4 regions of the Colwellia sp. KS18-150 genome follow, and region 1 is predicted to be linked to each of the others. Evidence: predicted binding sites of a transcription regulator. Region 1 holds the regulator's gene; each other region holds the start of a gene.
The links. The regulator FNR, encoded in region 1, switches genes on or off when oxygen is low (the NO sensors DNR and NnrR bind a similar motif). The targets are predictions, from matches to a motif close to TTGATCTAGATCAA.
Positions count from the first base shown of each region.

Region 2: a site for FNR is predicted at 2,138-2,151, ahead of AC27IF_RS15980 (putative zinc-binding protein). Genes of this name have one in related genera too.
Region 3: a site for FNR is predicted at 3,712-3,725, ahead of nrdG (anaerobic ribonucleoside-triphosphate reductase activating protein). Genes of this name have one in related genera too.
Region 4: a site for FNR is predicted at 1,577-1,590, ahead of AC27IF_RS17415 (nitric oxide reductase activation protein NorD). Genes of this name have one in related genera too.

Region 1 is NZ_BAAJMC010000019.1:6,573-12,199, reverse strand. Features, by position in the region: gene AC27IF_RS16615 (sulfite exporter TauE/SafE family protein) at 1-438, shown strand, start outside; gene fnr (fumarate/nitrate reduction transcriptional regulator Fnr) at 485-1,204, shown strand; gene uspE (universal stress protein UspE) at 1,370-2,311, shown strand; gene ttcA (tRNA 2-thiocytidine(32) synthetase TtcA) at 2,593-3,504, shown strand; gene AC27IF_RS16595 (glucosaminidase domain-containing protein) at 3,509-4,381, opposite strand; gene AC27IF_RS16590 (YciC family protein) at 4,411-5,244, opposite strand; gene AC27IF_RS16585 (LysE family translocator) at 5,408-5,627, opposite strand, start outside.
Region 2 is NZ_BAAJMC010000017.1:30,240-35,866, forward strand. Features, by position in the region: gene AC27IF_RS15970 (DUF3301 domain-containing protein) at 1-218, shown strand, start outside; gene AC27IF_RS15975 (hypothetical protein) at 265-1,413, shown strand; gene AC27IF_RS15980 (putative zinc-binding protein) at 1,593-1,997, opposite strand; gene AC27IF_RS15985 (YehS family protein) at 2,184-2,888, opposite strand; gene AC27IF_RS15990 (hypothetical protein) at 3,020-3,544, shown strand; gene AC27IF_RS15995 (HvfA family oxazolone/thioamide-modified RiPP metallophore) at 3,612-4,067, opposite strand; gene AC27IF_RS16000 (tetratricopeptide repeat protein) at 4,303-5,592, opposite strand; gene AC27IF_RS16005 (energy transducer TonB) at 5,595-5,627, opposite strand, start outside.
Region 3 is NZ_BAAJMC010000028.1:22,122-27,748, reverse strand. Features, by position in the region: gene ilvA (threonine ammonia-lyase, biosynthetic) at 1-1,367, shown strand, start outside; gene AC27IF_RS18895 (hypothetical protein) at 1,487-1,843, shown strand; gene AC27IF_RS18890 (hypothetical protein) at 1,853-2,128, shown strand; gene AC27IF_RS18885 (sensor histidine kinase) at 2,277-3,563, shown strand; gene nrdG (anaerobic ribonucleoside-triphosphate reductase activating protein) at 3,789-4,289, shown strand; gene nrdD (anaerobic ribonucleoside-triphosphate reductase) at 4,276-5,627, shown strand, end outside.
Region 4 is NZ_BAAJMC010000021.1:58,016-63,642, reverse strand. Features, by position in the region: gene AC27IF_RS17415 (nitric oxide reductase activation protein NorD) at 1-1,511, opposite strand, end outside; gene AC27IF_RS17410 (hypothetical protein) at 1,636-1,923, opposite strand; gene AC27IF_RS17405 (cbb3-type cytochrome c oxidase subunit I) at 2,019-3,416, opposite strand; gene AC27IF_RS17400 (c-type cytochrome) at 3,421-3,837, opposite strand; gene AC27IF_RS17395 (hypothetical protein) at 3,997-4,362, opposite strand; gene AC27IF_RS17390 (cytochrome C oxidase subunit IV family protein) at 4,403-4,678, opposite strand; gene AC27IF_RS17385 (cytochrome c oxidase subunit 3 family protein) at 4,695-5,330, opposite strand; gene AC27IF_RS17380 (AAA family ATPase) at 5,323-5,627, opposite strand, start outside.

The DNA of each region.
Region 1 (5,627 bases):
CTGGCAAGCTTACGTATCATTTCAGCCATTTTTCTTATTTTATTAGGGTTATATTTAGGGCAATGGTTAATGTGGATAAATCGCATTGAAGCTTTAGGAAAGGGATTATGGAAGTACATTTCTCCTTTGGCTAAAAATGTTATTCCTGTCAGTACTCCGAGTAAAGCATTCTCTTTAGGCGCTATCTGGGGCTGGCTACCTTGTGGCCTAGTTTATTCAACCCTAACTTGGGCATTAGCGAGCGGTAGTTTGGTAACAGGGGCAAGCATTATGTTTTTTTTCGGCTTAGGAACCTTGCCAGCGCTATTAACACTCTCTTTTAGTTTCGGTAGTGTTAAGCATTTATTAGCCAATGCTAAGTTACGAAAAACAATGGCATTAATATTAATTACCTTTGGTATTTATAGTTTACTTCTTGCATCTAGACAGGTGTTCTAATACCATAGATTTGTCCTAAGAAGCTATGTAAATAATCGAGTAATGTATGTCGAACAATAGTTGCCCAAGCGCACAACATATCAAATGTCAAAACTGTAGTATTAGTGAGCTTTGTTTGCCTTTTACGCTAAACGATCAAGAGCTTAATACTCTCGACAATATTATTGATCGTAAACGCCCTATCCACAAAGGCGATAAAATATTTACCGATGGCCAAGATATGCACGCACTATATGCTATTCGCTCAGGAACATTTAAAACCTATACTGTTAACGAGCAAGGTGAAGAGCAAATCACTGGCTTTCATCTAGCGGGGGACTTATTAGGATTTGACGCAATAGCTGATGCTGAGCATAAAAGTTTTGCTCAAGCACTTGAGACATCAATGGTGTGTGAAATTCCTTATAATAATTTAGACAAACTGTCTAACACTATGCCAAAACTTAAGAAGCAAGTTTTACGCTTAATGAGTAATGAAATTCGCACTGATCAAGAAATGCTCACCCTGTTAAACCGAAAAAATGCCGAGCAACGTGTAGCAACATTTTTGGTTACATTAAGCGATCGTTATCATGACCGTGGTTTATCCGCCAGTGAATTTAGACTAACAATGACTCGAAGCGATATAGGTAACTATATTGGTTTAACGGTTGAAACAATCAGTCGGTTGTTAAATCGTTTTCATAAAAATGGCTTAATCAATGTTGATGGTAAATTAATTTCTATTTTAGATATTGATGCATTAATTGATTGCGCTGAGTCTTAATCCGCTACAAAGTTTAAGGGTTATTGTCGCGATAAAATCATTTATCGTGACCCGTAAACTTCCAAATAAATTGATTTAAAACAAGCATTAATTTCATACATTTGCTATAAATTAACTATGTTCTTTTAATGGTTATATTGTTAATTTATAAAAGTGAGATTAATCATGCAAACATATCAAAAAATCCTCGCCGTTATCGATCCGACAACGGAAGATCAAAAAGCACTAAAAAGAGCAATAGAATTAGCCGCTAGTATTAAAGCCAAAACTGATACCAATGTAGAAGTTTGTGCTTTTTTAACTATTTTTGATTTTTCTTATGAAATGACCACTATTTTATCAAGCGAAGAACGTGACGTTATGTGTCAGTCAGTAATCAAAGATAAAAAATCATGGCTAGAAAATATTGTTAATAGTTTAAAAGGTGATATGGACATAAATTGTCAAGTGGTTTGGCATAACCGCCCTTTCGAAGCTATCGTAGAGCAAGTCATAGAACATGATTATGATATTGTCATCAAAGGAACACACTTACATGACAAATTAAAGTCTGTGATTTTTACCCCAACAGATTGGCATATTTTACGAAAATGCCCTTGCCCAGTGTTATTAGTTAAAGATCACGCTTGGCCTGAAAATGGTAATATAATTGCAGCACTAAATGTTGGTAGTGATGAATCTGAACACCGCTCACTTAATATTAAAATTACTGAGGAAGCCAAACAGTTAGCTTCAATTGTTCAAGGCAATGTTCATTTAGTAAATTCATTTCCAGGTACCCCGGTAAATATCGCCATTGAAATACCTGAGTTTAATTCCACAGAATACAATGACACCATGTTAAAGCATCATCAACAAGCGATGATCACTCATGCTAATAAATTTGATATTAGTGTTCTTAATACTCATGTTGAAGAAGGCTTACCTGAGACAGTTATAGAGCAAGTCGCAGAAAAAGTGGATGCAGAGTTGGTCATTCTTGGTACTGTCGGTAGAACAGGTATTTCAGCCGCTCTAATAGGAAATACAGCAGAGCATGTAATTGACCAACTTAATTGTGACGTTCTCGCTCTAAAACCCGATGGCTATGTATCACCATTACAGTAAATCAACATATTGAAATAGTTATTAGCTAATTTTTAAGATAACAAGGCGAGAAGAGTGCAATGTAATCATTGTGCTTTGACGGTTTTTAACGGAGTTAGGTTAAAGTAAGCCATAAACCATTAGGCTCTACTGAAAAATCGTCACTCTTTTTCAAGCGAAACAGAGTGATAAACTTAAAGTTCAACAGACCCTAGTTTGTTACCTCTGCCTTATAGCTTTAAAGCGCTAAAAAACCTATAATGCGCGGCGAAATTAAACCGTTTTAACTAAAGCTGCCTTTTATGAACACCTCAAAGCCCTTAACTGCGATACAACAGACTCAATTACCAAAACTTGAAAAACGCATCAGACGTCATGTCGGCCAAGCTATTGCTGAATACAATATGATTGAGGAAGGCGATAAAGTCATGGTTTGTTTATCAGGAGGCAAAGACAGTTATGCGCTCTTAAGTATTTTAATGTTACTTAAAGAGTCTGCGCCAATTAACTTTGAGATAATCGCAGTAAATTTAGATCAAAAACAGCCCGGTTTTCCAGAGCATGTACTACCGCAGTACCTTGATGGTTTAGGTATCGAGTATCATATTATTGAAGAAGATACTTATGCGATTGTAAAAGATAAAATTCCTGAAGGAAAAACCACCTGTAGCTTGTGCTCAAGGCTAAGACGCGCTGTTCTTTATAAAACAGCAAAAAACTTAGGCGCTACAAAAATAGCACTTGGGCACCATCGAGACGACATGATTGAAACACTGATGTTAAACATGTTTTATGGTGGAAAGATGAAGGCTATGCCTGCTAAATTAGTTTCCGATAATGGTGAGCATGTCGTGATCAGACCGCTTGCTTTTTGTAAAGAAGCCGAATTAATTCAATATGCCGAATTAAAACAGTTTCCTATCATTCCTTGTAACCTTTGTGGCTCACAACCTAATTTACAACGTCAAAACATTAAGCGCATGTTACAAGACTGGCATGAACAGCACCCTGGTAGAATAGAGTCAATGTTTACAGCTATGCGAAATGTTGTCCCATCACATTTATGTGATAGCCAGTTATTTGATTTTAAAACTATTGATAGTGATTCAGGTATAATTGATGGCGGTGATACCGCATTTGATACTCCTGAATATCCCCAAGCTGACAATATAAGCTCACATAGCAATGAGCTTAATGTTATTCAGGTTAAGTAGTTATTTACTCTCCAGCAATAACATCTTTACTTAGATTAGAGTCTTGAAAGTATTGCTGATTTTGTCTTAGCATGTGCGTAAGATCAGTAACATAATCTGCGCCTCGCTCTGAATAGGCAAGTAGCCCTGTAGCTAATAGCTCAGGGTTTAATGGCTGATGATTAGAGCGTAGTTCAAAGCGTATACTTCTAAAGACACGGTAAGCATTATGTGAATTGATATTATAGAAATATCTCGCTACCGCTTCATCTACACTTTGAAACGCAGCTACTTCATGTTTGGCCCCAGTATTTCTGCCACCAGGTACCATCCCGCAACCTTGGCGATAACACCAAATACCAAAGAAATTGAGTCCTATTCGAGAAAATCTTGATGTGCCCCATGCCGACTCATTAGCCGCTTGTACTAATACTAGCGGCGTAGGTACAACGTCGATGCGAACAAGTAAGTCATTAACCTGCTGCAGAACCGACGATTTCTCATTAACACGATACTTCTTCACTAAACTAGCTAACGTTTTTAACTCACTCTCTGATAGCGATAAGCCTAAAGATATTTTCTCTAGCCAAAATTCTAACCGTGCTCGCTGCGTTACTAACTTAGTATTTTCTTTTTCTATTGAAGGACGAATGAAGTCAAAGAATTGCTTCTTTTTACTCTTTACATCTTTTATTGCAGCAAAGTCAGGCAAGTCAACTGAGTGTAAAGGTTTCTCTATAACTTGCTTAACAATTTCTTTATCCGCTTCAACTTTACTGCTTATTTGCTCTTTTTCAGGCTTTGGAATAGCTACAGGCTTTAAAAAAGTAAAAGGGGCTAGTATGAATACCGCTAAAGCCACTAATAAGATGCTGCTAATAAATGTTGTTTTACTCATTGTATTCCTTCATTTTCTTTAAATGCATATTAAGCTGAAAAAGTATCATCTGAATCTGAGTCCACCTTAGACACTGATGAATTAGTCGTTTGACTAAGCTCTTCTTCACTCTTATCAGTAGCTAAACTAATTCCAAAAATTTCACGGTATAAAATACCTTTTACATTATAATATAAAGGTGCTAAGTAATTGATACCAAAAAGAAAAATGATAAACCCAACTGGCGCTAGTGTTGACTCTAACAATAATGCTAAAGGAAAAAATAACATGATCAGTGACAGGAATAAAATGAAATAGACAATAAACAAAGGAAACAATTTAAAACGAAGGGATTTAACAGAAATGATAATAGCCTTCATGGGCGTCATTTTTTTCTCAATCACTAAAGGGATAGTTAACGATAAAGTAATTGCTAAGAAAATACCCGGTAATATCAATAACTGAAAACCTAAACTAATTAATACCGAAGTAAATAAGGCACATAACACAACCCAACTGGCTCGTTGTAAAAACGCGAAAATCATTTTCGGTTGAGTAGGCATACCGACGGAGTGCAACACTCCCATCATTTCAACCTCTGCAATAAAAGGCCATACCGCGATGGTAACTACAACATTTAACAGCATACTCGCTTGAGGATCTTCAAGCACAGCCTCAATACCACCGAGATAGTCACTAACAATAAATGATACCGACATACCAAGTATGATTGAAAACAATAACCCTATATTTATCGCTAAGCGCGACTTCATAGTTAATTGCCAAGCTTCATTCAAAATAGCTTTAACATCAATTTGATAATCACCTTGTAGTGCACGTTCAACACTACCACCAACTTGTACAATAGAAATTTTTTCAGGCAAAGTAAAAACCCTTATAAAACAGAAAAAGAAACGTAAAACAAAAGGGGCTGCCTTGTATAAATGCCCAACAAATCGCTACAAAAACAACCTTAAAAGTTCAACAGACCCTAAGGCAATATTATACCTGAATATAAAAAATAATGTGTATCATGCTAAAAAGGGGTTAACTTAAATCACTTAGCACTAACTGTAGTGCCAATAGCAATAATACAGCGCCCATCACTCTATCTAATAGATAACCTTTTATTTGTAAATAATATCTCACTCTTCGGTGTGTTAATAAGTAGGATAAACTCACAAACCAAATACCTGTGGCAATTGTCATGTACAAACCATAAGTTAATTTAATCTCAAATGGCGTTGAAGGTTCGATAACAACAGAA
Region 2 (5,627 bases), on a different contig from region 1:
ATCATGCCGAGCGTTATTGTGAACAAAATAAATTACAATTTATTGCTATCGCTAGGCGTTCTAGCCGGTTAACATTTACAAAGCAACAAGGTGTTTTTTGGCGCAGCTTATTTGATGTAGAGTTTAGCGGCGATGGTGAGTCCAGTAATAGTGCCACCTTAACCTTATTCGGCTTAAAGTTAGACAACATAGACATTCCCCCCTACCGAGTTAATTAAATTCGATTGTTGTTTATTGGCTATTTAGAATTTTCATGGAGACATTGTGCAGTTATTAAAGTCACTTTTTTGTTTACAAGGCTTTGACAATAGAAGCCGTTTTATTACCATTTGCAGCGCTATATACATCATATTTATTATGCTGGCTTCAGCATTTACAGGTAAGTTGATTGTGTCATTAATACTTAGCGCCCTATTTGCAGGTGCACTAGGTTTAACAAGTTTACGCAGACTAAATGATGCTAGGTTAAATAAAAATTGGTTGTTCGCGCCAAGTGTAAGCTTTGCTTTAGTTGCTTTAATCATAGTATTTTCTGAGCAGCATAGTAGTTATTACTTATTACTGATACCAGCATTAAGCTCAGCTGTTTTACTTACATACCCAAGTAAAATAAAAGCAAATTCACCACAGTATACCCTTGGTTATATTGGCCCAGTTGATATGTCTGAATACCAACAACATGCCCATCAAGGTAAGTCAGCCAAGTTTCGCATTGAGCCTAGTTTAGCGGGTGAAAATGCCATGAACATAGACGCTCAACAACTTGACGGACTAAACACGAATACTGAAAGCTTTAATGGCCAGCAACAAGACTATCAACAAGGTAACCCGCAAACAGATATTGGTGAATTAATACGCTTAAAGTTATTAAGTAATAAAAAAGCACAACTGGCTATAGTTGCTATTTTATCTATTACCCTTATCGCTGTTCTTTTTTCTTGGTTATTGGCATTTTTTAATGACAGCTCGTCTAGCGAGATAACTGAAGCATTACCACAGCAGCAAATAATGGCAGACTCAACGATAGTACGTGAACACCCACTCACTATGCCTGATAACTTCACTTTGTTTTTATCCCAACATCAAGGTTTAGTGATTAATTGGCAGGCTGATGAGGTGAGTACTACAAAACTTTGGTCTCAGTTTAGTGCTAAGGGTGATAATAGTTGTCAGAAAATTAGCTTTAATAAAGGTAAGCCGATACGCACGCTAAGTGTTGATGTTGAAGCAAATAGTGAAGACGGAACTCGCTCTGAATATTATGCTAGCTTCTCACCACTTGATAGCCAAGCACTCATTCAAGCACTCGCTTTTCGTGGTAATTTTTCCTTATGCGGTTATGACTTCTCATTGAAAGGTAGTCAGGCTGCACTTGCAAAAAATGATCATTATGGCCAATGGGTCAACTACTAGCATCTACAAACGCTTAGCGTATCTAATACCAAATTGATTAAATAAATCAGTGTGTATTGGGAACGTTGTAATAAGCCCTCAATTATCGATTTTGAGGGCTGTGATAAGAACAATTATATCAAAACGGATAAAGGTAAACTGATCAGAAACGAATAGGAGAAAACTTAAATTCAATAACTTTAAGCAGTAAAACCTATACCTTCTTGAAACAACTTATCGTAGATAGTTTTCATCGCAATAGTATTTTCAGTAAGTGAATCATCCCATTTGCTGCGCTTTTCAAAACCTAAATCACTGATCCGATAATAATAATCTGCATGTAAACCACTCCCCTCAAGGCACGACTTAGTACACGACAATTCACAACCATCAATTGCGATAATTGGACGACCGGATATCGCTAGCGCCTTAATAGGCTTAACCTGCCCTATAACCCCAGAAATACACGACATTTCAGCAATGCCATCTACATCTAGGTTTAATGAAATGTTATGAGCCATTTGTGCTAAATTAGAGCAACCAGAGCAAGAATAGACGATAGGCTTTGATTGATTAATGGATTCATTGTGTTGATTTAAGTTCATAACAACCTCTCTCTTATTGATAAATACCAACCGGACTAATTAACTGATCATTTAGTAAGAGTTAATCCGTTTGGTATAAATACAAGTCGGTAAAATAAAATGACTAATAGTAAATAATAACAATAGAGAGTGAGAGTATATTGATGCATATCAAAGTTAAATTAATTAACTTATCGGTACGTAATTTTACTTATTAGGCTGCTTGTAGATATCTTCAGGCTTAAGCTTTAAAGTTTTACGGGCTGGCTTATCTTTGTTCGATTTATTGGAATTAGGGTTAACATAGATTGCACTAGCATTGGGTCTAGCTCCATCAACTTGAGGCTCACTACTTTTTGCTTTGCCTTGATAACTGCTTTTTCCTTTACCTTTGATTTGATGGCTCGTTTTGGCATCAGTTTTAGCGTTATCTTTTGTAAACTTAACGGTTCGAGCAACGTGGTACTTCTTATCAATGGCTTGTAATAAATTACGCAACACTTGATCTTTACATTCTCGATAATTTTTATGCTCTGGCTTACGAGAAAATGCAGTAAGCTCAGGTTTACTTAAGCGAAAGTCTACACTCTCAAGTAAAGCTAATAGCTCTTCAGCTTTTAAGTTAAGCGCAATTTTTAACTTAGTTAAAATAATGTTATTAGTTAATCTTGACTCAGCTACAGCTTGTGGGCCATCTTTTTTCCCACGTTTTTCATTAATAAAACCATTGAGAAAACTCGCTAACTGTTTATCTGAACAACTGACAAAATCTTGATCATTATCTTTTTTTAGCCACTGGCTAACTAACTCACGAGTTACCGTCAGATTTGCTGAAGCAAAAATTGCCATCATTTGTTTGTCATTATAATTAAAAGTGTAACGCAGTCGGCGTATTACATCGCTGTTGTTCAAAAGAATTCCTAATAGAGATAAAAATAATATTTTACAGGTAGCCAATTTTAACAGTTTTTAAGGACTATTAAAATCACCGATAATTTTGTATCATTTCAACCATCAATCTCCCATAGTAGCAGGAAGCTATTTTGATTAAGAACCTAAATAAACTAACCTTAGTGTTAGCAACGACTTTACTTAGCGCATGTGTAAACCAGAATACCATTGCTCAAAAAAACCTAGCTCCGGTTACGAATCCTTGCCCAAAAATTTCAGCACTCATTAATGCTTATGATAATGGCTTTGAACAAATTAAATTAACAAAGATCAAAGCTAAGGCTAGCAACACCTGGAAAGCCAAATATAACCTTGTTGGCGAGAATTGCCATATATGGTCGTGGGGTGGAGAACATACCACATATGCCTGTAATATCTCTTCAAATAGTGAAGAAACTGCTGTTGAGTATTACCAAAGCGCAATAGATATTACTAAACAATGTTTGAGTGATGAATGGCAGGCTAAAGAAGAGCCCAGAATTAACGATGACGGTAAAAAAATAACGTTTACTAGCGATAGCAGCAAAGCAAGTATTTCAGCCCATTTTGTGCCACTAGATAGCGTATTTAGTAAAAGCTGGACTGTCTATTACTATATTGGCAAACCTAAAGTTTAAATCCTGTACTAAAACAAAAAACGAGCTAAGCAGCTCGTTTTTTTTATAAACTTATTAAGCTAGTAGATTAACCACCACACTTTTTAGTTTTACCTTCGCCACATTTGCCTTCGCCACACTTAGCTTTTTTGGCTTTTCCTTCACCGCATTTGCCTTCGCCACATTTAGCTTTAGCTTTGCCTTCTCCGCATTTGCCTTCGCCACATTTAGCTTTAGCTTTGCCTTCTCCGCATTTGCCTTCGCCACATTTAGCTTTAGCTTTGCCTTCTCCGCATTTGCCTTCGCCACATTTAGCTTTTTTGGCTTTACCTTCACCACACTTGCCTTCGCCACATTTAGCTTTGGCTTTGCCTTCACCACACTTACCTTCGCCACATTTAGCTTTTTCATCTTGCTTCTCAATAGTTACTACACCTTGGCTTGCAAATGGATTAGTTTCAGCTTTAGCAACATTGCTAGCAAAAATTGAAAATGCGACTAAACCGAATACTGCAGCTAAACCTGATTTTTTAAGTAAATTCATGACTTGTTTCCCTTATTATTTAAATTGTTAATACTTTTACTACGATAAATTTAGCCAGTGCTTCTAAGCAAAACTTATTTAAGTATCACTATTAGTTATATGACTTTTTACATAGACCATCAAGTATTAAATAAAATTTCAATTAATTGAAACTAAATTAATTCTTTTAGACATAAAAAAACCAGCAATTAAGCTGGTTTTTAAGATGATACGTCATGAGGTAAAAATTAATTGCTTAAATTTTCACGTTCTTACGTCTAGCTGTGTCAGCAATAAAGCCTTTCCAACCTTTAGCGGCTTTACGCGCTTTAGGATCTTGCATCGCTTTATTGATAGCTGCATACGCTTGCTTGTATTTTTCTAAGTAAAAATAAGACTCTGCAATACTCATGTATATACGGCCTTCATTTTTAACACCTAGATCTAACGCTTTTTGTAATGCAGGAATCGCTTTAGTAAATTGCTCATCTTGTTTAAGCAACATACCTTGTTTACGATAATGCTTAGAATCATTAGTTAGCTTAGCAAGTTCACCATAATACTTAGCAGCAGTACCAACGTGTTGTGCTGCGTGCCAGGCGTTAGCTAAAGATGAAATATTATTCTCATCACGTTTAACTAGGCCTGAAGCAATATGCTTCTCTAACAACATAGCTGCTTTATAAGGAGCTTCTGAAGTAGAGTATAAGTTTGCTAGAGTTTTAATCTGAGATTCTTTGTCTAGGAAACCTTGCTTGTAAGCGAGATCAAGAGTCTGTACAGCCTTAGGATAATCTTCGACTAACAAATAAAACATTGGTAATTGTGTCCACCAAGTTTTCTTATCAGGGAAAATTAAAATAACCGTTTCCAATACATTAATAGCTTCTTTGTACATTTTACGTTCATAGTACGAAGTTAGCTTTAATACATAAGGGTTTTGATTAGGCTTATCACCAAATGCAGCAATGGCTTTATCAGCTGGAACAATCATTTTGTCTAATTGTTTTAGCTCATAATTAGCTTGAGCGATTTTCACCCAAGTATTACCATCATCTTTACCGGTAAACTCCATCCACGCATAATAGTTTTTCAATGCATTTTTGTAGTCTTTGGTTTGCATTTGCAAGTCAGCTAGAAGTTTTAAAGCTTCGCCATGATCAACTTCATTTAAGATGTCAGGACCAACAGCTTGCTTTAAGTATTTTATAGCTTCTTGCTCTTCATTACCTTTAGTGGCGTACATAACTGCAATAAAGCGTGCAACATAGGCTTTATCGTAATCTTTCTTAGCTTCAATATCTTTTAAAATAACTAAAGCACCATCGATATCATCAGCAGTATAGGCTTCAAAAGCCTTTTGTACTTTTTTACCAACAGATGGACCAACTAACTGTGTAGGACGTTTTTTCTTTTCTTCTTTCGCAGCAGCAGCCATTGCATAATCTGCAACAGGTACTTGAGCTACTAAAAGTGAAGCAACAACAACTAACGACGTTGAAACTTTCTTTAAAGAAGAACCCTTAAGGGTAAATTGTTTAAGCATAACTACTTCCCTCCGTCCATTTTAAAGTCTAACTG
Region 3 (5,627 bases), on a different contig from region 1:
TTAAGCTTCGTGGCGCGTACAATAAGTTAGCTAACTTAAGTGAAGAAGAGTGCATACACGGTGTAATAGCCGCATCTGCTGGCAACCATGCTCAAGGCTTAGCTTTAGCTGCCAATAAGCTTGGTATTCACGCCACGATAGTCATGCCTAAAACCACACCAGATATCAAAGTGGATAATGTTCGTCGCTTCGGTGGTGAAGTACGCTTAGTTGGTAATAGTTTTAATGAAGCTCAGGCAGCTTCCATCGAGTATGCTAACGCTGAAAGTAAAACCTTAATCCACCCTTTTGATGATGACGATGTTATTGTCGGTCAAGGTACTGTAGCTAAAGAACTACTGCAACAGCAACCAAATGCGGATGTGGTTTTTATTCCTGTTGGTGGTGGTGGCTTATTAGCGGGAATGGCAGTTTACTTAAAGCAGCTTAGTCCAAATACCAAAGTGATTGGCGTTGAAGCACAAGATTCTGCTTGTTTAAAAGCCGCTCTAGATGCTGGCAAACCGGTAGATTTATCCCAAGTAGGCTTATTTGCTGACGGTGTTGCAGTAAAACGTATTGGCGAACGCACTTTTAATTTAATACAACGCTATTGTGATGAAGTGATTACCGTATCTACGGATGAAATTTGCGCTTCAATCAAAGATATTTTTGAACAAACTCGTGTTATTGCTGAGCCTGCTGGCGCGTTATCTTTAGCAGGGCTGCAAAAGTATTGTGCAAACAATAACGTACAAGAACAATCACTGGTGGCCATACTCTCTGGCGCGAATATGAATTTTCACTCATTACGCTATGTCTCAGAACGTTGTGAGTTAGGTGAGAAAAAAGAAGCGGTATTAGCGGTAACCATCCCTGAAGAAAAAGGCAGTTTCAAACGCTTTTGCCAAACAATAGGCAATAGAGCAATCACTGAGTTTAACTATCGTTATGTAGGCAAGGAAACGGCTAACATCTTCGTCGGCGTACGATTAAGTGGCAGCATTGAAGAAAGAGAACAGTTACTTATCGAGTTAGCAAGTGCTAACTATCAGGTAAATGATTTTACTGATAATGAACTAGCTAAATTGCATGTCCGTTATATGATTGGCGGTAAGAATAATACTGAAAACAAGCAGGAAAGATTATTTAGTTTTGAGTTTCCTGAACATCCTGGTGCTTTAGAGAAATTTCTTGAAGCCATGGGTGAGCTATTCAATATCACTTTATTTCACTATCGAAACCACGGTGCTGCTTTCGGACAGGTATTAGCAGGATTTGAAATAAGCCCTGATAAAGAAGCTGAATTTTTTACTCACTTAGATGCCCTAGGTTATCAATTTGAAGAGGCAACCGATAACCTCGCTTACCAAGCGTTTTTAAATTAATTATTTCAGTAATTTATATGAATAACCAAAAGCCTTTGACATATTATGTCAAAGGCTTTATTTTTACTAAAGACAAAAAGATATCGCCAACACTTAGCAATATAAAAAAGGACTTTATCATGTGGCACGATCTCACTCGTATTCAAAAGATAGTTTTTACTTTACTGATGGCGGCGCTCGTCCCCTTTATGCCTGAATTAATATTGATGGCAGAAATAGGCGGAATGGAATTTATTTTTGCTTTTTTAGTACTTTACTACAAACCAACGCTCACTTGGCTTGCAAGTAAATGGTTTGTCATTAAAACAAAGTATCGATTAGCGATATACTCGTTTAACGCAAGTGCATTTACTCAACCTAAAGTGTATTTTACCCAAGTTATATTTTATAGTTTTGCAATACTAGTTACGGGCTCAATGGTGTATTCATCAATATTCTTCTTACCGGCATTCTTTATGAATGTATACCCCGTTTAAGGTCTTAAAATGCCACTGAAATTTATAGTTATTATCATATTTTTTATTAATATTTCTGCCTGCTCCTCATCACCCACTTCACAGGTATCTACCGATACCAGGGACTGTAACGCCATCAGCTACGGAGATAAGAATATTGACACTCAATCGATTGATAGCCTTTTCGATAAATGTATGGCGGATAGAAAAAACAAAAGAGATGAAGAGCATGACGATGAAGTAAAACGGCAATGGTTTGAGTTTTTCATTACTTTATTTGATGGTGATAACACTATTAACAATTAAAATTGCTTATTCTTAATTGAAATCTTGTACTTCATAAGCTGAGAATAAGTCAAAAACATAAGTTTAAAGCAGAAAACAACGCAAATATTACATTCTATGCCATAGTTACTAGTTGGAGGGCCAATTATAATGCCAAGTAGCCGCTATCATGAATAATAATATCCGCACAATTATCGAAGCGGTATCAAATAGTTATGGTGATGAATTTTTTAATGCCATCACTCTAGCCCTAGACGATGTAATTGCCGCTGATTATACCTTTATCGCAATACTTGATACTGATAAATTGCTGTCCAAAACTATTGCTCTTGTTTCAAAAGGTAGCATATCAGATAATTTTGAATACTCATTAGAAAATACACCTTGCGCGAATGTTGCCGATAATTCAGTTTGTTATTATCGAGATAATGTTTGTGCCCTATTCCCCAAAGATCAACTGCTCGTTGATATGAAAATAGAAGCTTATCTCGGTACTCCCTTGCTAGATTCAAAACAAAACATCATGGGAATTATTGTCGCCTTATATGAACAACCTTTAGAAGATGATGAAGAGGTAGTGACATTATTTCAAGTGTTTTCAGGGCGTATTGCTGCTGAACTAGAGCGAAGAAATTATGAAGCTTCCCTTGAAGAAAAAGTGTTATCTCGTACGTTAGAACTTTCAGCAACCGTTGAACAATTACAACAAGCACAACAACAATTGGTTGAATCAGAGAAAATGGCGGCTCTAGGAGGTTTAGTCGCTGGCATTTCTCATGAAGTAAATACCCCCTTAGGTATTGCCATTACAACGCACAGTATTATTACTGATGAACATAAGCAGTTAACAAATAAAATAGCTAGCCAGCAATTAAGCATGAAAGATATGGAGCATTATTGTCATGCGGTAGACGAAGCACTATCCATGCAAGGGAGTAATTTAACACGTGCTAAAAAATTAATTGAGGACTTTAAAAAAACTGCCGCCGATCAACACCACTTAGAAATAGAGACTATCAATATAAAAGAGTACTACCTGAGAATTGTATCGACACTGAACTCAGTATTGAAAACTAAAAAAGCTTCACTAGACATAGTCGCAGATGACAATATAAATTTCGCAACATACCCCGGTGTTCATGCACAAATCCTAACCAATTTAATTACTAACAGTGTACGCCATGGCTTTAATAATATTGATGATAATCATATTGTCATAAACATTTCTCAACAAAATGATTTAATTAAAGTAGCCTATCAAGATAATGGCATTGGCTTGTCACCAGAAGTGCAAAAACACATTTTTGACCCCTTTTACACTACGGCTAAAAAAAAGGGTGGTGTTGGTTTAGGGATGTCGATTGTGTGTAACTTAATTACTCAAAAGCTCAATGGTGAAATATCAATTGATACTGATCACGCAGGTGCAAAATTTAATTACCAATTTAAAATCTAGCATTTTAGCAACCATGCCAACTGATTTGATCGGTGACAGAATCAGTACCGATTAAATCATACTCATCAAATGATTTCCTTTGCCGTAAATACATTTGCAAAAATATAAAGTAAATAACACTATTAATTGCAAACTCTATAGAACAAAGTTGATCTTAATCAACTAACAAAAACCAACAAATACTATATATTGTGTCAACAACAAAAATAAACACAACATATAGACATGAAAATTTTCAATACTCTTCCGCCAACGATTGTTTTCCAAGAAGTTCCTAACGAGATCAGTTTGTGCTTTAGCATTACTGGCTGCAAACTCGGCTGCGTAGGCTGTCATAGCACAGAGCTGTGGAATGAAAAATACGGCACTCCTCTAACAAACAAATCCTTTATTGCTTGGCTTAAAAAGTACCACGGTCTTGTCAGCTGCATCTTGTTCTTTGGCGGTGAGTGGCATCAAAGTGAACTTATTGAAAAATTACTTATTGCCCAAAATTCTGGTCTAAAAACATGCTTATATTCTGGGGAAAAACATATAGACATAAACATAACTCAACACCTTAACTTTTTGAAAACAGGTGCATGGCAAGCCAACCTGGGTGGCTTAGAAAGCACAAATACAAACCAAGTATTTCGAAATGTTATTAGCGGTGAAAAACTCAACCACCTCTTTATAAAAAATCAAAACACCAACCCCCCTAAAGGAGTCAACAATGTTACGGCTTAGTGAACAACAAATAGATAATAAAAAGAATTTCATCCATGAATACTTCTTAGCACAAAATGCTGCTGACGGTTCAAAAATGGATGCTAACGCTAATGTTAGTCATAAAAATATAGCCACATTAGAAGCTGAGCTTCTTAAAGATTGTTTTGTTCAAATTAATCGAGGTTTGGTTCAAGATAAAATTCGTGACATTTTTAACAACGATTTAGCCGATGAGTACCTAAGACAAATTGAAGATCATGAAATCTATGTGCATGATGAGACTAGCTTAAAACCTTACTGTACTTCCATTAGTATGTATCCATTCTTACTCGATGGTTTAACCAAGCTGGGTGGCGAGTCTAAAGCACCAAAACATCTAGAGTCTTTTTGTGGCTCTTTTGTTAACCTCATTTTTGCTATTTCTGCACAATTTGCAGGCGCCGTTGCGACCGTAGAGTTTTTAACTTATTTCGATTACTTTGCTCGTCTTGAATATGGCGATGAATACTTAAACTCCCATAAGTTTGCAATAGAGAATCACTTACAGCATGTAGTCTATGCAATTAACCAACCTGCTGCAGCCCGTGGCTATCAAAGTGTCTTTTGGAATATTTCATTATTTGACCAGCACTATTTTGAATCTATGTTTGGTGAGTTTGTTTTCCCAGACTTTACTAAACCAAATTGGAAAACTGTCGAATCTTTACAACAATTTTTCTTAACATGGTTAAACCAAGAGCGTGAGAAATCAGTATTAACATTTCCTGTGGTTACCGCGGCCATGTTAACTGAAAATGGTCAATGTAAAGATCAAGATTTTGCCCTACAGTTAGCCGAGCAAAAATCGGCAGGTAATTCATTTTTCATCTATTTATCCGACAGCGCCGATTCACTCGCTTCATGTTGCCGATTGCGCAATGAGATTTCCGACAACACTTTCTCATACACGCTAGGAGCGGGTGGCGTGGCAACGGGTTCAATTAATGTTATTACCTTAAACATGAATCGCTTGGTGCAAGACGGGCGTGATTTGCAAACAGAGATAGAAAAAATTCAAAAATACCAAGTAGCCTATCGTGAATTAATGGAAGAATATAAACAGCAAGGGGCATTATCTGTTTACGATGCTGGTTTTATTTCCCTCGACAAACAATTTCTGACTATTGGCATTAATGGCATGGCAGAAGCCGCTGAATTCTCAAATATTACGGTTGGTAATAATCAAGCCTATAAAGATTTTGTTAGTAGTAAACTTAAGATAATATACCAAGCAAACCAAGCTGCCAAAAAACGATATGGCTACATGTTTAACACTGAGTTTGTACCTGCTGAAAACTTAGGGATTAAAAACGCCAA
Region 4 (5,627 bases), on a different contig from region 1:
CCGGGTCGAATAGATTGCACACGTCCGCGAATTGTATCGTTGTAGGCTTCATTAAAATTTTTCAACATAGTAAAGCGAACGTTACTGCGTTTTACTGATGAAAAACCATACATAGCAAATTTATCACCTACGCTACTTAACGCTTCAGAAAAGAGTAATAATGAATCTTTAACTACATCTATCACACGATTTTCATCATCAAGATGTGCGTCGGTGGACATTGATAAGTCAGCCAGTAATAAACTGGATATATCACGATTATTCCCCCTAAAACTGCGATAAAGTCCATGCTCTTCAGTAGGAGATATTTGACTCTCTATATGAAAATCAAGCCATGATGATAGATCAAGCTCCTCTCCTTGGTCTTGTGCTTTTAACCAATAACGAACACTACGTAACTGTTCAAATTGTGCCTGAATAGTTTTGGCAATCTTCTGTAATTTAAGTGGTAATTTTTGTGGTTCACAGTTTTTAGGAAGCATAGGTTGTAACATGCATCGATCTTCTTCAAGTAGCTGCTTTTTATAATTCCACTCAGGCAGTTTTATCCCATCTCCCAAAGGAATATCGTCTTCTGAAGCTGACGGTAAGTCTAAATCAATCTTGATTCGGGCACTTTTTTGGCTTTGCTGCTTAGACAATGTGATTTTATCTAAATCCTCAGCGACTCTTTGATTATCATCGTCGTCATCATCACTATCATCAGTACCGCGATCAAGTTTAGAAAATTCACTCCAAGAAAACATACTCTCTAAGCGAAAAATCATCATGCCATCTTTTTCGCTACCTGAGTCAACTCGCTCTGATTTTTTTCGGCTGGCATCACTTTTCTTAGCATTGCCCGTTTCAGCATCAACTAACTCTTCATTTTCATCATATTCTGCTTGCACTTGAGGGTCTAATTTTGCAGAAGGATAAAGCCATAAATAAACAGCCTGAGGTGCATAATTCACCGTAGGAAATTCATTAACTGAGCCTGGAAATTCAATTGCTTGAATTATCGCTTTTTCCATTTCTTGCTCTGCTTGTGGACGGCTTTTATGATCTAGCCGTGTGGCAATAAATGCTTTTGTTAAGCGTTGATAGCGTGGTTTTAAAGCCGGAAATTTATTTAGAACATCAACGACTAATTGCTGATTATCAATAGCCCAATGACTAAATTTTTTTTTATGGTGAGCAGCTAACACTGCTAACCAAATATATAAATCTTTATTTAATGATTCGGTTGGAAATACCGCTAACGTTTCAGGTAGGCGCAAGCTTTCTTCATCTTGCCAAGCAAGGCTAATTTGATGGTTTTCACCGGCGATTTTTTGTAGAAAACTTCTGCGAACAAGGTAATCTTGTGCACTGGCAGCTTCTACTCGTTTTATTGCTTCGCCACCTAAAGCGCGGTAAACCATGCCAACAGAGCGACTAACTTGTGCAAAGCTAACAGCTGCATGTTCAAAATTCGTACTGGCTTTACGGGTAATATACTTATGCCAAATTCCGCCGATCCACTCTTCCATTTTTCCAACCTGATAAGCATTTAAACTTCATAGCCATATGCTAGCAAAATGAAGGTAACGGTATTGTGATGTGGGTCAATGATGTGACGTAAAACTAGTGATTTCAGCCTAATGTTAAGTACTACTAATTATCAATATTTCCTTTTGCTAAGCGTATTTGATTTTTAATTTCTTGATCACTGGGTACAGTTAAATCGGGTAAATTAGCGCCACCGATACTGTTTAGTACTAAGCCCATCATAAAACAAAAAAATGATACTGAGCCAAAGAAAGCCTTTATCACTTTGTCATCTTCATCCGTAATCGTCAGTAAATAGCCACCGGTAATAAAAGCAGCAATAATACTTACCACACCGACAACTTTGGCTGTTCGTTGTAAAAAATGTTTGTTTTTTCGTTGAGTTAATTGCATTAAAAATATCCTGCTGATGCTGAATTATTTGACTAAAAAGCTGTGATATTCCTATCACAGCTTTTATCTAATGTTTGTCTAGTTTATCGATTCATCTAGGCATTTTTCACTGTTACTTTTTCAGTAATAAAGAAACTTGCAAGATAAGCAATTAAACCGAGTAAGAAGACCACACCTGCAATTTCACGCATCCAGTAGAAAATAGCGAGTTTATCTTGTGTAGCCATAAAACCTAGCGCTTCACCACTTTCAGGTAAGCGTTGTAGCCAAACTTGTAATATGCCTGCACCAGTTAAGAACAAGGTAATAAACACCATACCTACCGTCATTAACCAAAAGCCCCACATTTCCATAACTTGAGCTTTGTTACAATTCGCTTCTCCAATACCGCGTAACTTAGGCATAGCATATGACATGATTGTCATAACTATCATGGCGTAAGCACCATAAAATGCCATATGACCATGAGCAGCAGTAATTTGAGAGCCGTGAGTATAGTAGTTCACTGGAGCAAGTGTATGTAAAAAGCCCCATACACCGGCACCTAAAAATGCCATAACTGCGGTACCTAGTGCCCATAACGTTGCGGCTTTATTAGGATGTTCACGACGACGGCGATTCACCATGTTAAATGCATATAACACCATAGCGAAGAAAGGTAGTGGTTCCATTGCTGAAAAGATTGAACCAACCCACTGCCAATACTCAGGAGTCATTAACCAATAAAAGTGATGACCCGTTCCTAAAATCCCGGTAATAAGAGCCATTGCGATAATGACATATAACCACTTCTCAATAACTTCACGGTCAACGCCCGTCACTTTAATTAATACATAAGCTAAAATAGCGCCCATGATTAATTCCCATACACCTTCCACCCATAAGTGAACAACAAACCACCAGAAATACTTATCAAGCGCTAGGTTAGTTGGGTTATAAAATGCAAATAAGAAAAATACAGCTAAACCAATTAAACCAGTCAGTAAAACCATGTTTATTGCTGTTTTACGGCCTTTTAGAATTGTCATACCTAGGTTGAATAAGAAACCTAATGCAACAACAACAATACCAATTTTTGTAATTGTTGGTTGTTCAAGGAATTCTCTGCCCATGGTTGGCCATATTTCATTGTAGGTTAATTCAGCTAGTGTTGAGTAAGGTACCAGTAAGTACCCTAATATCGTAGCGACACCCGCTGCGGCAAAAATCCAGAATAATGCTATCGCTAGTTTAGGGCTATAGAGTTCTGTTTCAGCTTCATCTGGTACTAAGTAGTATGCAGAGCCCATAAAGCCGAATAGCAACCAAACAATAAGTAGGTTTGTATGTACCATACGCGCTACATTAAATGGTATTAAGCCGCCGACGATATCGCCAACAACATATTGTAAGCCCATAAGTAAACCAAATAGTATTTGCCCAACAAATAATATCATGGCAAAAATGAAGTAAGGTTTTGCTACGGCTTGTGATTGATATTTTAAAGTATTCACGCCCTTATCCTTCTATGTTTGGTGGCCAATTATTGTCATCTAGCTCAGAAGTCCATTTTAGGAACTCAGCCAGATCATCAATTTCTTGATCCGTTAAATGGAAATTAGGCATCTGACGACGACCCGGAATATTTAATGGTTGTGCTTTCATCCAACCGTTAAAGAAGGCTTTAAAGCCAGCTTCACCGCCTCGTCTGTCATAAACGTTAGCCAGTTCAGGTGCAAAATATGCTCCTTCTCCAATTAATGTATGGCAACCGATACAGTTATTGTCTTCCCAAAGCGCCTTACCTCGCGCGACGGACTCAGTGATGTTTTCTCGATGATCCCGTTTAGGCATCTCTTTAGTAGTGTGGAAGGTCAAAGCAAGGAATATTAAAAAGAAGAAGATACTTCCGCCGTAATAAATATTCCGTGCCATGCCTTTTGTAAAACGCTCGGACATGGTGTTTCCCTTATCAAAAAATGTAATAAAGCATATAGATAATATGCACAAGTAAGAACCAACATATTGATGGAAATCAACTTTTGATAAGTGTGTAACAATTCGTAACTAAAAGGTGATATAGCTTGCGCTATATCAAAAAAGTGGCAGTTTTTTTGCCATTGCTCGCGCAAGGTTTAGCATGCCAATTAACACGAATCCGGTATGAAACATCACAAAATAAATGATAATGCCCATAAGTGATGTATTAAGCTCAGGCGAAACAAAAACAATACATACAGGAATAAAGACTAAAACGATTCCGACAAGGATAGATAACTGTACGGCTCGAAATAAATGAATTTTGCACCAACGAGAAAGTTGGTTTGGTGATTTTTGATGAGTAAAGAGTAACCAAAGTAAAATCAAAAAAGAGATACCTGGTAATAAGAGTAAATTAGCGAGGTACAAAGATTGAAACACGACAGCAGATCGAGTTGATGAAGTAGTATTTTCTGACATAAACACTCCGCTGATTTATCTACTCTAAACAAAGCTCAGGTTAATTTATATTAGCAAGATGAATTATGGTGATAACACTAGGTACAATAATTATGTAGCTAAGAAATAGGTAACGCCAATTTTTAGGTGCGTGCTTTAACTCCATAAAAACATCAATAATTTGCTGACCTTTTAGCACAACAATCAGCATAACTAAACAAATAAACAGGGCTTTGCTGCTGTATTGCTCAGGGTATAAATTTCCCAGCCCAATAGCAATGAATGTTAAAGCTAATAACCATAGCCAACTATTTACTGCTGCTCTTGTCTTATTCATTTAAATATCCATCTAGCTAAATAATGTAAATAAGTGGAAATAAAATTATCCACAGCAAGTCAACCATATGCCAATAACTAGCACCAGACTCAAAGCCCGCAAGCTCATTATTTTCAGAAGAAGTAACTGTTATCTGTCTATACTTCCCTTTATAAACGCTAACCATTAGGTAGCTAAGAATTATCATTCCAAGGATAATATGCATAAAGTGAAACGCGGTAATTAAAAAATACAAAGTGAAAAATCTATTGGTTTCAATATCAATGCCTTGATCAAACAAAGCAAGGTACTCCCACAGCTTAACCACGACATAAACCATTGCAAAACATAACGCTAACAATAGATGGGTAACCACCTGCTTTTCTTTACCTTTTTGCACTGACTGCAATGATAAAGCAACAAAAACACTACTGGTAATTAATGAAATAGTATTTATCAGTCCTGCTGTTTTATGTAATTGAGCCTTCCCTTGCTCAAACAAAGTCATATTTAAATTTTCTGTTACCGCAAAACCAATGAAAAAAATTGCAAACACGGTTAACTCAGCCAATATAAAAAACCACATAGCTAAATCGCCAGGAAGTTTTTCGTTAATTAATTTGCCCTCAAGATTTACATGACCAAGCTTAGTATTTAAGACGCTATCATTCATCAAAATATATTCTAGCGACATCCATTAACGCACTAACCGTTTGCGGGTCATCAGAAAGCGGCTCAGCTAAACAACAACGACAAACATCTATAGGATTCATGCCTGATGACATCATTTTGGCTGCATAAATAAGTAAACGTGTTGAAGCAACTTCATCCAAATCGTTTTGCTCTAAACGACGTAATGCTTGCGCTAACTCAACAAGTTTAAAAGCAAGATGGGGATCAACTTTTGCTTCTTTAATTAATATATCTTGCTCTAATTTGGCATCAGGGTATTCAAAACGTAAAGCTACGA